Regions from separate parts of the Lysobacter sp. TAB13 genome, predicted to be linked through region 1. Evidence: riboswitches for the same ligand, from Rfam matches in the RefSeq annotation. Region 1 holds a riboswitch; the other holds the start of a gene.
The links. Region 1 has a riboswitch for cobalamin ahead of AB4Y92_RS01215 (CoA-acylating methylmalonate-semialdehyde dehydrogenase). Riboswitches for the same ligand answer to the same signal wherever they lie in the genome.
Positions count from the first base shown of each region.

Region 2: it holds a riboswitch for cobalamin, as region 1 does, so the genes downstream of both, btuB (TonB-dependent vitamin B12 receptor) here and AB4Y92_RS01215 (CoA-acylating methylmalonate-semialdehyde dehydrogenase) in region 1, are expected to answer to the same signal.

Region 1 covers NZ_JBFRDR010000001.1:355,936-361,149, forward strand. Annotated here, with positions in the region: gene AB4Y92_RS01210 (acyl-CoA dehydrogenase family protein) at 1-939, opposite strand, end outside; gene AB4Y92_RS01215 (CoA-acylating methylmalonate-semialdehyde dehydrogenase) at 951-2,465, opposite strand; cobalamin riboswitch at 2,606-2,825, opposite strand; gene AB4Y92_RS01220 (hypothetical protein) at 3,019-3,156, shown strand; gene AB4Y92_RS01225 (hypothetical protein) at 3,264-4,268, opposite strand; gene AB4Y92_RS01230 (hypothetical protein) at 4,914-5,214, opposite strand, start outside.
Region 2 covers NZ_JBFRDR010000012.1:173,945-179,158, reverse strand. Annotated here, with positions in the region: gene AB4Y92_RS15975 (hypothetical protein) at 1-281, shown strand, start outside; gene btuB (TonB-dependent vitamin B12 receptor) at 355-2,229, opposite strand; cobalamin riboswitch at 2,363-2,613, opposite strand; gene AB4Y92_RS15965 (TfoX/Sxy family protein) at 2,817-3,275, opposite strand; gene AB4Y92_RS15960 (GAF domain-containing protein) at 3,272-3,754, opposite strand; gene bioD (dethiobiotin synthase) at 3,904-4,590, shown strand; gene AB4Y92_RS15950 (phasin family protein) at 4,694-5,104, opposite strand.

The sequences.
Region 1 (5,214 bases):
GTCGATCTTGCGCGCGGCGGTATGCACCATCTGCCGCGAGGCGATCAGTTGCGTGGCCATGTCGGCGAGCTTGAACTGCAACACCTGGAACTCGGCGAGTTTCTTGCCGAACTGGCGGCGTTCGCCCATGTAGCGGCGGGCCGCGTCCAAGGCGCCCTGGGCCGCGCCGAGCGAGCAACTGGCGATGTTGATGCGGCCGCCGTCGAGCCCCTTCATCGCGATCTTGAAGCCGTCGCCTTCGCGTCCGAGCAGATTGCGCGCCGGCACGCGCACGTTCTCGAAGCTGATGCCGCGCGTGGGCTGGCTGTTCCAGCCCATCTTTTCTTCCTTGCGGCCGTAGGCGATGCCGGCGCTGTCGGCGGCGACCGCGAACGCGCTGATGCCGCGCGCACCGTCGCCGCCGGTGCGCGCCATCACCACCAGCATGTCGGTGGCGCCGGCGCCGGAAATGAAAGCCTTCGCGCCGTTGAGCACGTAGTCCTCGCCATCGCGCACGGCGCGGGTTTTCAGCGAGGCCGCATCCGATCCCGCGCCCGGTTCGGTCAGGCAATACGAGGCCAGACTGCGTCCGCTGGCCAGGGCCGGCCCCCATTGTTCGCGCACCGCGTCGCCGGCGTGCGCGGTCAGCATCCAGGTCGCCATGTTGTGGATGCTGATGAAAGCCGCGGTGGACGGATCGACCGCGGCCAGTTCCTCGAACACGATCGCCGCGTCCAGCCGGCTCAAGCCCGAGCCGCCGGCGGCTTCGTCCACATACAGGCCGCAGAAGCCGAGTTCGCCGGCCTGAGCGATGGCTTCGCGCGGAAAGATGCCTTGCGCGTCCCAATGCGCCGCATGCGGCGCTAACCGTGCCAGAGCGAAGTCGCGCGCCGCATCGCGGTACGCGGCCTGTTCTTCGCTCAGGCCGGTCGGCACCACCGACGCGGCCTGCCAGTCCATGACCGCGGCCATCACTTGAGACTGATCGTGGTGTTGACGCCGTGACCCAGGGTCTCGTCGTCGAACCAGCGCGCGGTGACGGTCTTGGTCTGGGTGTAGAAGGTCACCACCTGCTTGCCGTACGGGCCCAGGTCGCCGAGCTTGGAGGCGCGCGAGCCGGTGAACGAGAACAGCGGAACCGGCACCGGAATCGGCACGTTGATGCCGACCTGGCCGACGTCGATCTCTTCCTGGAACCTGCGCGCGGCGGCGCCGGACTGGGTGAAGATCGCGGTGCCGTTGCCGTTGGGATTGGCGTTGATCAGKGCGATCGCCTCATCCAGCGTATCCACGCCCAGGATCACCAGCACCGGTCCGAAAATTTCTTCCTGGTAGATGCGCATGCCCGGCTCGACGCCGGAGAAGATCGTCGGGCCGACGAAATTGCCTTGCTGATAACCGGGCACGGCGGGATTGCGGCCATCGAGTTCCAGCACCGCGCCCTGCTCCACGCCCGAGGCGATCAGGCCTTCGACGCGTTCGCGCGCGGCGCAGGAAATCACCGGACCCACGTCGGTGCCCGGCTCGGTGCCGGCGTTGACCTTGAGCGTGCGCGCCTTGGCGACCAGATCCGGAATCCACTGCCGCGCTTCGCCGACCAGCACTACGGTGGACGCGGCCATGCAGCGCTGTCCGGCCGCGCCGAAGGCGGCGCCGGCCATGGCGTTGAGGGTTTGTTCCTTGTTCGCGTCGGGCAGCACGATGGCGTGATTCTTCGCGCCCATCATGCATTGCACGCGCTTGCCGGCGAGCGAGGCGCGGCGATACACGTGGGTGCCGACCTTGGTCGAACCGACGAACGACACCGCGCGGATATCGGCGTGATCGCAGATCGCATTCACCACATCCTCGCCGCCGTGGACGACGTTGAGCACGCCCTTGGGAACGCCGGCCTGCAGCGCCAGTTCGACCAGACGCATGGTCACCAGCGGATCCTGCTCGGACGGCTTGAGCACGAAGGTGTTGCCGGTGGCGATGGCCATCGGGAACATCCACAGCGGAATCATCGCCGGGAAATTGAACGGCGTGATGCCCGCGCACACGCCCAGCGGTTGCAGCAAGGTGTAGGTATCGACGCCGCCGGCGACGTTGTTGGCCAACTCGCCCAGTTGCAGATTGCCGATCGCCGCGGCGTGCTCGACCACTTCCAGGCCGCGGAACACGTCGCCTTCGGCATCGGGCAAGGTCTTGCCCTGCTCGGAGGTCAGGATCGCGGCGAGCTCGCTCATGTGCTCGCGGATCAGCTGCTGATACTTCAGGAAGATGCGCGCACGCGCACCGATCGGGGTCTTGCGCCAGGTCTTGAACGCGCGTGCGGCCGAAGCCACCGCCGCGCCCACTTCCTCGGCCGTGGCCATCGGCACGCGCGCCAGCACCGCCTGGGTGGCCGGATTGACGACGTCGCGCCACTGCGTGCTGCGGGATTCGACGAATTCGCCGTCGATCAAAAGCTTGACCGTCGCGACCTCGGTCGCAACGCGATGCATATCGTTCATGGTGGTCTCCGTATCGCACACCCGCGAAAGCGAGGGCTGCGGAGACGCGCGACAAGACGAAACGATGGCGGACGCACGCCGCATCGAATCAGCCCGTCAGGTTGCCCGCCGCAACACTCGAGGAGGACATCTCCCGATGTCCGCCACGGGCCGGTCTCCGGGCTTGCGAGCGATGCCGAAGCATCACCCCGACACCTTCCCGCGCGAGCGCAGTGGTCAACGTCGGGTGTTCTCGCCTACCGTTGCGGGGGCAGCGTCGGAATTGGACGATCACGTCCGCACCGACTTCCCGTTTCACCCTGCGCGCCGGTATGGACCGGCGTGCAAGGCACCTGTGGCGGGCGAAGTGTAGTGCTTGCGGCCCTGGGCGGACAAGCCGCATCGCGACGGGCGCATCGCTCGCGTTCGTTCAGATCGGACGCAAGCGCTGGATGCGGGCCGGCGTCAAGTCATCGACGCGGCTCGAACGGTGGTGGATTCACCACGCGGATCACAAAGCGATGCGATGACATGCATCGCGGCTCAAATAGTCATATCGATGACGATGCGTGCGTTGCTGCATCGAATGTGCGCCCCGCGCCGGTTCATCGCCTTACTGCGGCGCCAGATCGATAGCGCCATCGTTGCGATCATGCAGACGCCGATGGTTCGCATCGATGCGCTCAGCGCCGGCTTCGTTTGAATCGCACGCGTTAACGATGCGCGCTTCAACGCCGTAACCGCACCGCCGATGGCAACGCGGCGAACAACGAACAGCCGATGCGTCGGCACTCGATCAAGCCGCCCGGGTCAGCTCGCGCACGTCGCTAATTGTTGTTTCGCGTACCAGATCGCGCGGCGCGCCTGGTCGTAGGCCATGTCGGCCGAACGCGGCAGCAGTTGTTCGGCGCGGATCGGATCGACGCCGCTGGCCATCGCGCGTTCGATGCGCTGAAGTTCGTCCACGCGCACGATCGCCGGCGCCAGCAACTCGCGCAGCCGCTTGCGCTCGCAGCCGCCGTGGCTGGCTTCGACTTCGCCGATCGCCTGACGGATGCGGCGGCTGGCCTCGCCTTGCAGGCCCGGCGCGGGCTCGAACGCGATCGGCGCGGCCTTGTAGGCATCGCCGGTGGCTTCGCTGCCCAGGTCCGAGGGCCGCTCATGCAGCGCCGGATTGAATCGCACCGGCGGCGGCGGCCGCGCGCGCGCCTGCTGAATGTCGCGCTTGAACGGCATCGCGTCGGCGATTTTCTGCAGCCGCTTGGTCGCCTTGCCCAGCAAGGCCTTGCCCAGGGTGCCTTCGGTGGCCCAATCCGATTCGAATCCGGTCGGCGGCACGTCGATCGGATTGCGGCGTTCGAAGGTGTTCTTGGCGGCTACGAATTTGGGATCGTCCGGATCGCCCGGCGCGCGGCCGGGCGGCGGGCGCATCGGGTCGGATTCCGGCAGCGCGACGCGGCCGTCGGCGTTGAATAGGCGGCTGGTGGCCGCGGGCGGCGGCGTGTTTGCTGCGGTTTGCTTGCGCGGCGGCGATGGCTCGGGTTGCGCGGGCCGGGGCGTGTTCGCGGCGACGCTCGCCGGCGAAGGCGCGTGCGGGCGGTCGCGTGGCGTGGGTATGGGTACGAAGTCCGGCTCGCTCGGCGGCTCAACGGGCGGCGGCACGCGCTCGATCAGGACCACATCCAGGGCCGGTTGCGTCGGCGCCGGTGCCGGCACGTCCAGCAGCAGCCAACCGGTGAACATCGTCACCGCGACGGCGATCAGCAAAGCGCTCGCATGCAGCAGGGCATCTTGCGGAGGAGCGGCTTTGTTCATTCATCCTTCGGGGGTGATGGCCTGAAACACGCGCCGGGCCGCAAGCATCGGAACGAGAACGATAGAGCGAGTTCCGCGCGCGCGACGCCCGTCGCGCGCGCGCGCCGGCCTTCGTTCAGGCGCGGCGGGCGAACGCGGTGGACCGCGGCGACACGGGATTGCGTACTTCACGACGCCCTCGCCCGCTTCCGCCGCGAGCCGCGACGCCGTGGACGATCGGGAAACAGTCAACATCGCTTGTCGATTCGCGCCTCGGCGAAGCCGTCGAGCGCCCGCGCGCGGCGTGCCGACGCACTCGATCATCGACGCGACGAATGCACGCGACGATACGAGGACGGCGTCGGCGAGAGAATAAAAATTCCGTTGGCCACAGCGCGGCCCGCGCCGTCGGTGTGGCTGTCGTTCACGATTCGATGACGGCGGCGCGGTGCGGCGTGCTCGGCGGCCTTGGCCTTTTGCGGCCCGGCTCGCGGCATCGACGCGGCCAAGGCAGCCGTCGATGCACCCGATTCGATCGCGCCATGCGCAAAGGCCGGCGAACGCCGGCCTGTTTTCTCACTGCTTGGCAGCTTACAGAGGGATGCTTGCGAACCTCCGCGGCGGCCCGCGGCCGGCCGCCTCAAGCCGGCCGCCGCGATCGAGCCCTCAACGCTTGCGGAACGACGGCACCAGCGCGCCTTCGGCGAGCTTGCCGTTCGCCTTCCACACCACCGTGGTCTGCGGGAACTCCTCGCTGCGCGCGTAGGCGGCGGCCTGGGTCGCCATCACCTTGGGCGCGCCCTTGACCGACGGGTTCCAGGCGAACACGTTCTGCACGCCGTACCAGACCACCGGCGTGGTGCTGTCGAGGCGGCGGTCCGGACACAGGGCGACGTCGAATTCCTCCAGCACCTTCAAGGTGGCGGCCGGGACGGCCATGACCCCGGCACGGGTGCGCTCGGCGGAA
Region 2 (5,214 bases), on a different contig from region 1:
TGCTGGCGCTGGAGCATGCGGCGAAATCCGGCGCGCAGGATTTGCACGAACTGCATAGCGCGGCCGCGGCGACCGGTTGGGGCGCGAACGCGGAATTGCGCAGTACGCATCCGGAGCATCGGGTGTGTTCGAGTCCCTACGGCGTCGCGGTGTGGCGCTCGCCGGAGCTCGCGCGCCTGCGCGGCTGGGCGCGCGAGATGGGCGAGGCGCGGATTCCCAAACCGTTGCCGCACTGGATCGGGGATTTCGAATCCGAGCTGACGTGCAGCGTGTTCGATTGACCGCGCCAAAAAACGAAGCCCGGCGATGCCGGGCTTCGTTTCGAACCATCGCGCGTAGCGATCGGCGCAACTATCAGGGCTTGGGCGCGTAACGCAGGGTCAGGAACCACTCGCGGCCGGGCTGGTTGTAGTACGACACGGTCTCGTACTCGCGGTCGAACACGTTGGCCACGCGCGCCTGCAGGCTCAGCGAATCGCTGATCGCGTACTCGGCGCGCAGGTCCATGGTGCCGTAGCCGCCGACGCGCACGCTGTTGGCGACGTCGTCGTAACGCGAGCCGTAACCCACCGCGGTCGCGCCGATGCGGAACTTGCCGAAGGCGCGATCCAGATCGATGCGCGCGCTGTGCTTGGCGCGGCGCGGCAGGTCGTTGCCGCGGAAGAAGCCGACGCGGTTCTCGGTGTCCAGATAGCTCGCGCTCGCCGCCAGGGTCCAGTCGGCGAAGGTCGTGTCGATACCGATCTCGGCGCCGCGCATGCGCGCGCGTTCGATGTTGTTCGGCAGGTTGATCGCCGAATCGAAGGTGATCAGCTGATCGACGCGGGTATCGAAACCGTCGATGCGCGCGTTGAAGCCGTCGCCGCGGTAGGCAAGGCCGATTTCCCAGGTCTTGGACTCTTCCGGCTTCAGATTGGCGTTGCCGAAGAACGGGAAGTACAGCTCGTTGAAAGTCGGCGCCTTGAACGCGGTGCCGTAACCCACGGTCACGCGCCAGCTCTCGGCGAAGTTCAGGCCCCACGCGGCGCCGCCGGTGGTATGGCCGCCGAACTGCTCGTTATCGTCGCGGCGCACGCTGGCTTCGAAGGACTGGTTGCCGAAACGGCCCTGGTACTGGACGAAGCCGGCCTTGTTGTCGCGATCGGTCTCGTCGTAGGAGGTGTCGCTGTCGACGCGGTCGCGCAGCCAATCGAAACCGGCGGTCAGCAAGTGGCCTTCGGCGAGGGTGAAGTCGGCCTGCAAGGTCGCGCTGTCGCGATCGGTATCGAAGTGGCCGACGCGCGCGCGCGAGGTGGTGTTGGCCGGGCCGACGAGGCCGCCGACCAGGTAATTTTCCGAGGCGTCGACGTTGCGGCCGGCGGTCAACTGCACGTGCACCGATTCGGAGGGACGCCAATCGACCTTGCCGCCGATCACTTGCTGCACCGTCTCGGAATAATTGCCGAAGCTGCCGTCGTACTCGTTCTGGCCTTCCGCGCGCAGCGCCTGGCCTTCGATGCTCCACTGCTCGTTGATCTCGACGCCGCCGCGAAGCGACAGCGCGTGGCTCTCGTAGCCGTCGCGATCGGGCTCGTCGGTGAAGCAGCCGGCGAACACCGGGAAGCCGGCGCCGCGGCAGGCGTTGATGCCCTGGGTCTTGCGGAAACTGTAGTCGGCGCCGAACCAGCCGCGTCCGCCGCGTCCGCCGAAGCCGCTGCCGTATTCGATGGTGCCGTTGCTGCCGCCGCCGACGTGCACGCGCGGGGCGAAGCCTTGCTGCTCGCGGCGGGTGAACACCTGGATCACGCCGCCGATGGCGTCGGCGCCGTACAGGCTCGAACGCGGGCCGCGCACGATTTCGATGCGGTCGATCAGTTCCAGCGGCAGATCCTGCAGCGCGGCCAGGCCCGAGGTCGGCGAGCCGATGCGGATGCCGTCCACCAGCACCAGCACGTGGTCGGATTCGCTGCCGCGCAGGAACAGCGTGGTCAGCTTGCCGGCGCCGCCCTGGTTGGCGATGGTGATGCCGGCGCGGCCGCGCAGCAGATCGTTGAGATCGCGCGCCTGGCTGCGTTCGATGTCGGCGCGGTCCAGCACCTCGACCGGGGTCAGCAGGTCGTTGACGCTGACCGCGGTGCGGTTGGCGGTGACCACGACCTCATCGAGATCGGTGGCGCCGCCGGCGGGCGCGGCGAGAGCGGTGGCCGGCAGGGCGCAGGCAATGGCGAGGGACAGATTCAGGCAACGCATGTGTATGACTCCAACGCACGCGCGATCCAGCGCGTGGCGACAACGGCTGATGGGCGGCGGCGGGGAAGGGACGTGCGGGCAGCGAAACGAGCGCGCAAAGGCGCTGCAGCCGCCGCAATGCCCTCCGCATCGCAACCTGTGGCGCACCGAGGCCGGTCTCCGGACTCGCAAGCGGAGCCGATGCGATCGACTCCCGGACGCGGCGCCTTCCCGTGCCTGTGCACAGTGGCGGTGGCCGCGACCTGACTTGCTTACCGTTGCGGGGGCAGTGCCGGAATGGGCGGGGCGGGTCGGATCGTCCGACCGGACCTGAGCGCGTCACCGGCTTCCCGTTTCAACCCCGGCGGCAGCAGCCGTGGGGTCACCTCGAAGCGGGGCGCAGTGTACGCGATGTAGGGGCGGGGCGCCTGAGTGGCGGGGCTGCCCTCACCCCGGCCCCTCTGCCGCAAGCGGGCGAGGGGCGTTAACGGCGAATTGCTCAGTCGAATGCAGAGCCCTTCTACCGCTTGCGGGAGAAGGTGCCCCGAAGGGGCGGATGAGGGCGCGCGGCCCAACCTGCCGCGCCGCGAACCCGCGACCGACCCGGATCAGTCGTTGCGATCGTCCGCGTCGTGCGAATCATGCCCGTCGTCGTCCGACGGACCGTCGCGGTCGTTGCCGTCGTCTCGATCGTTGTCGTCGTCATCGCGACCACCGCCGAACGCGGTCGGCTCATCGAACCGCTCTTCCTGCGCATGCATCGTCGTATGCACCGGCGCGGCCGCCGGCTTGTTGCGCGGCGCCGGCAGCAGCGCGGTCGCAGCTTCAGCGGCCAGGATCAGCTCCTGGCGGCGTTCTTCGCTGATCTCCTGCCAGTGGCAGTCCAGCAGCGCGCCTTCGATGGCGTACAGCAGGTTCAAGGTCGGTTTGAAGCCGGCGCGCTTGACCCGCATGAAGGCTTCGACGGTGCCGATGGCGGCGATGTCCTCGTGCGTGCGCAGCCCGACCTGACGCAGCCAGGCCGCGCTCTTGGGGCCGATGTTGCGCATCTTGGGGGCGGCGGTCATGCCAGCGACTCCAGGTAGACCCGCGCCAGCGCTTCCAGCCCGGCCTGATCGTCGGCGTCGAAGCGTTCCGGCACCGGGCTGTCCAGATCGAACACACCGATCAGCTCCTCGCCCCGCAGCAACGGCACCACCACTTCCGAACGCGAGGCCGCGTCGCAGGCGATGTGGCCGGGGAAGTCGTGCACGTCGGCGACGCGCTGGGTCTGGCGGCTGGACGCGGCCGCGCCGCACACGCCCTTGTCGAGCGGAATGCGCACGCAGGCGGGCAGGCCCTGGAACGGGCCGACCACCAGTTCGCGGCCGTCGTAGAAATAGAAACCGACCCAGTTGAGCTGCGGCAGAGACTGGTTGACCAGGGCCGACAGGTTGGCGGCGTTGGCGACGCGGTCGCGCTCACCGTCGAGCAGCGCACGCGCCTGCTCGACCAATTGCGCGTACTGCTCGGGCTTTCCGCCCGAAAGTGCTGAGGCTGTATACATCTTCGGAGTGTAGCAGTGGTGCTCGCCACGACTACCATGGCCAGCCGGCAGTGCCGGAAAAGCGCGAGGTCAGTCACAAGCGCCAGACTGTTCCGCGCGGCAATCCGCCGTCATATCGTCCTCCAGCGACTTTTCGGACCCGAATCCCGATGCCTCCGCGAGCTTATCTCCCCGGCCTGTTCGTCACCGGCACCGACACCGGCGTGGGCAAATCCGTCGTCAGCGCCTCATTGCTGCATGCGATCCGCGCGCTCGGCGCGCGCGCGATCGGCATGAAGCCGGTGGCGAGCGGCTGCGAGCCGGGCGCGCAAGGCTGGCGCAACGAAGACGCGCTGCTGTTGCAGGCCGCCAGCGATCCCACGCCGCGCTACGAGGACGTCAACCCGTACGCGCTGCCGCTGGCGCTGGCGCCGGAGATCGCCGCGGCCGAAGCCGGCATCGAGATCGGCCTGGAGCCGATCCTCGCCGCATACGCGCGCCTGCGGGCGCAAGCCGACGTGATGGTGGTGGAAGGCGTCGGCGGTTGGGCCGCGCCGATCGATGCCCGGCTCGACCAGATCGATCTGGTGCGCGCGCTGGATCTGCCGGTGGTGTTGGTGGTCGGATTGCGCCTGGGCGCGATCAACCACGCCCGCCTGAGCGCGCGCGCGATCGCCGCCGACGGCGCGCGTTTCATCGGCTGGATCGCCAACGACATCGATCCGCAGATGGCGCGCATGGACGAGAACTTCGAAATCCTGCGCCGGCGCATGCCGGTGCCGTGCTGGGGCCGCGTGCCTTATTCGCAGCGTCCCGATCCGGCGCGGCTGGCGGAATCGCTGCGGCCGCAGGTGTAATTCACGGCCATCGCCGCGGCGGCGCGGACAACAAAAAACCCGGCAGCCTGCGCTGCCGGGTTTCGTGTATCCGCGTTACCCGCCGGAGAGAGAGACGTTGCGATTACTTCGCCGGAGCGGCGGTCGCCTTGGTCGCGGCCTTAGCGGCCTTCTCGACGTTGGCCTGGGTGGCCTTGGCGGCGGTTTCGATCTGCGACTTGGCGAGTTCGGCGATGGCTTCGTTGGCCTTCAGCGTGCGGCCGAAAGCTTCCTGACCGGTGCTGACAGCGCGCTCGACGTTTTCGCGAGCGATCTGCACGCCCTTCGGCCACAGGGTCTTGAAGGCTTCGGCATCGCGCGCTTCGGCGGCTTCACCGAAGAAGGCGAAGGTCGCGTTGACGCGCTCTTCGATCGCGGCGATCTGCAGACCGAACACGGCCTCGGCGTTGTCGAGGGCCAGGCGGTTGACCTGAGCGGCCGTGTCCGCGAACTGGCGCGTAGCGGCGGCGAACTGTTCGTTGAATTGCTGGTACATGGCTGAGCTCCTGAGGGGAAGGTCCAGACGAAGAACGACTGGATTGTGCGGTGCAGCATATGCCTGGATTTGTTGCGATGCAACATGGAGCCGACGAGCGGTCGTAAGCC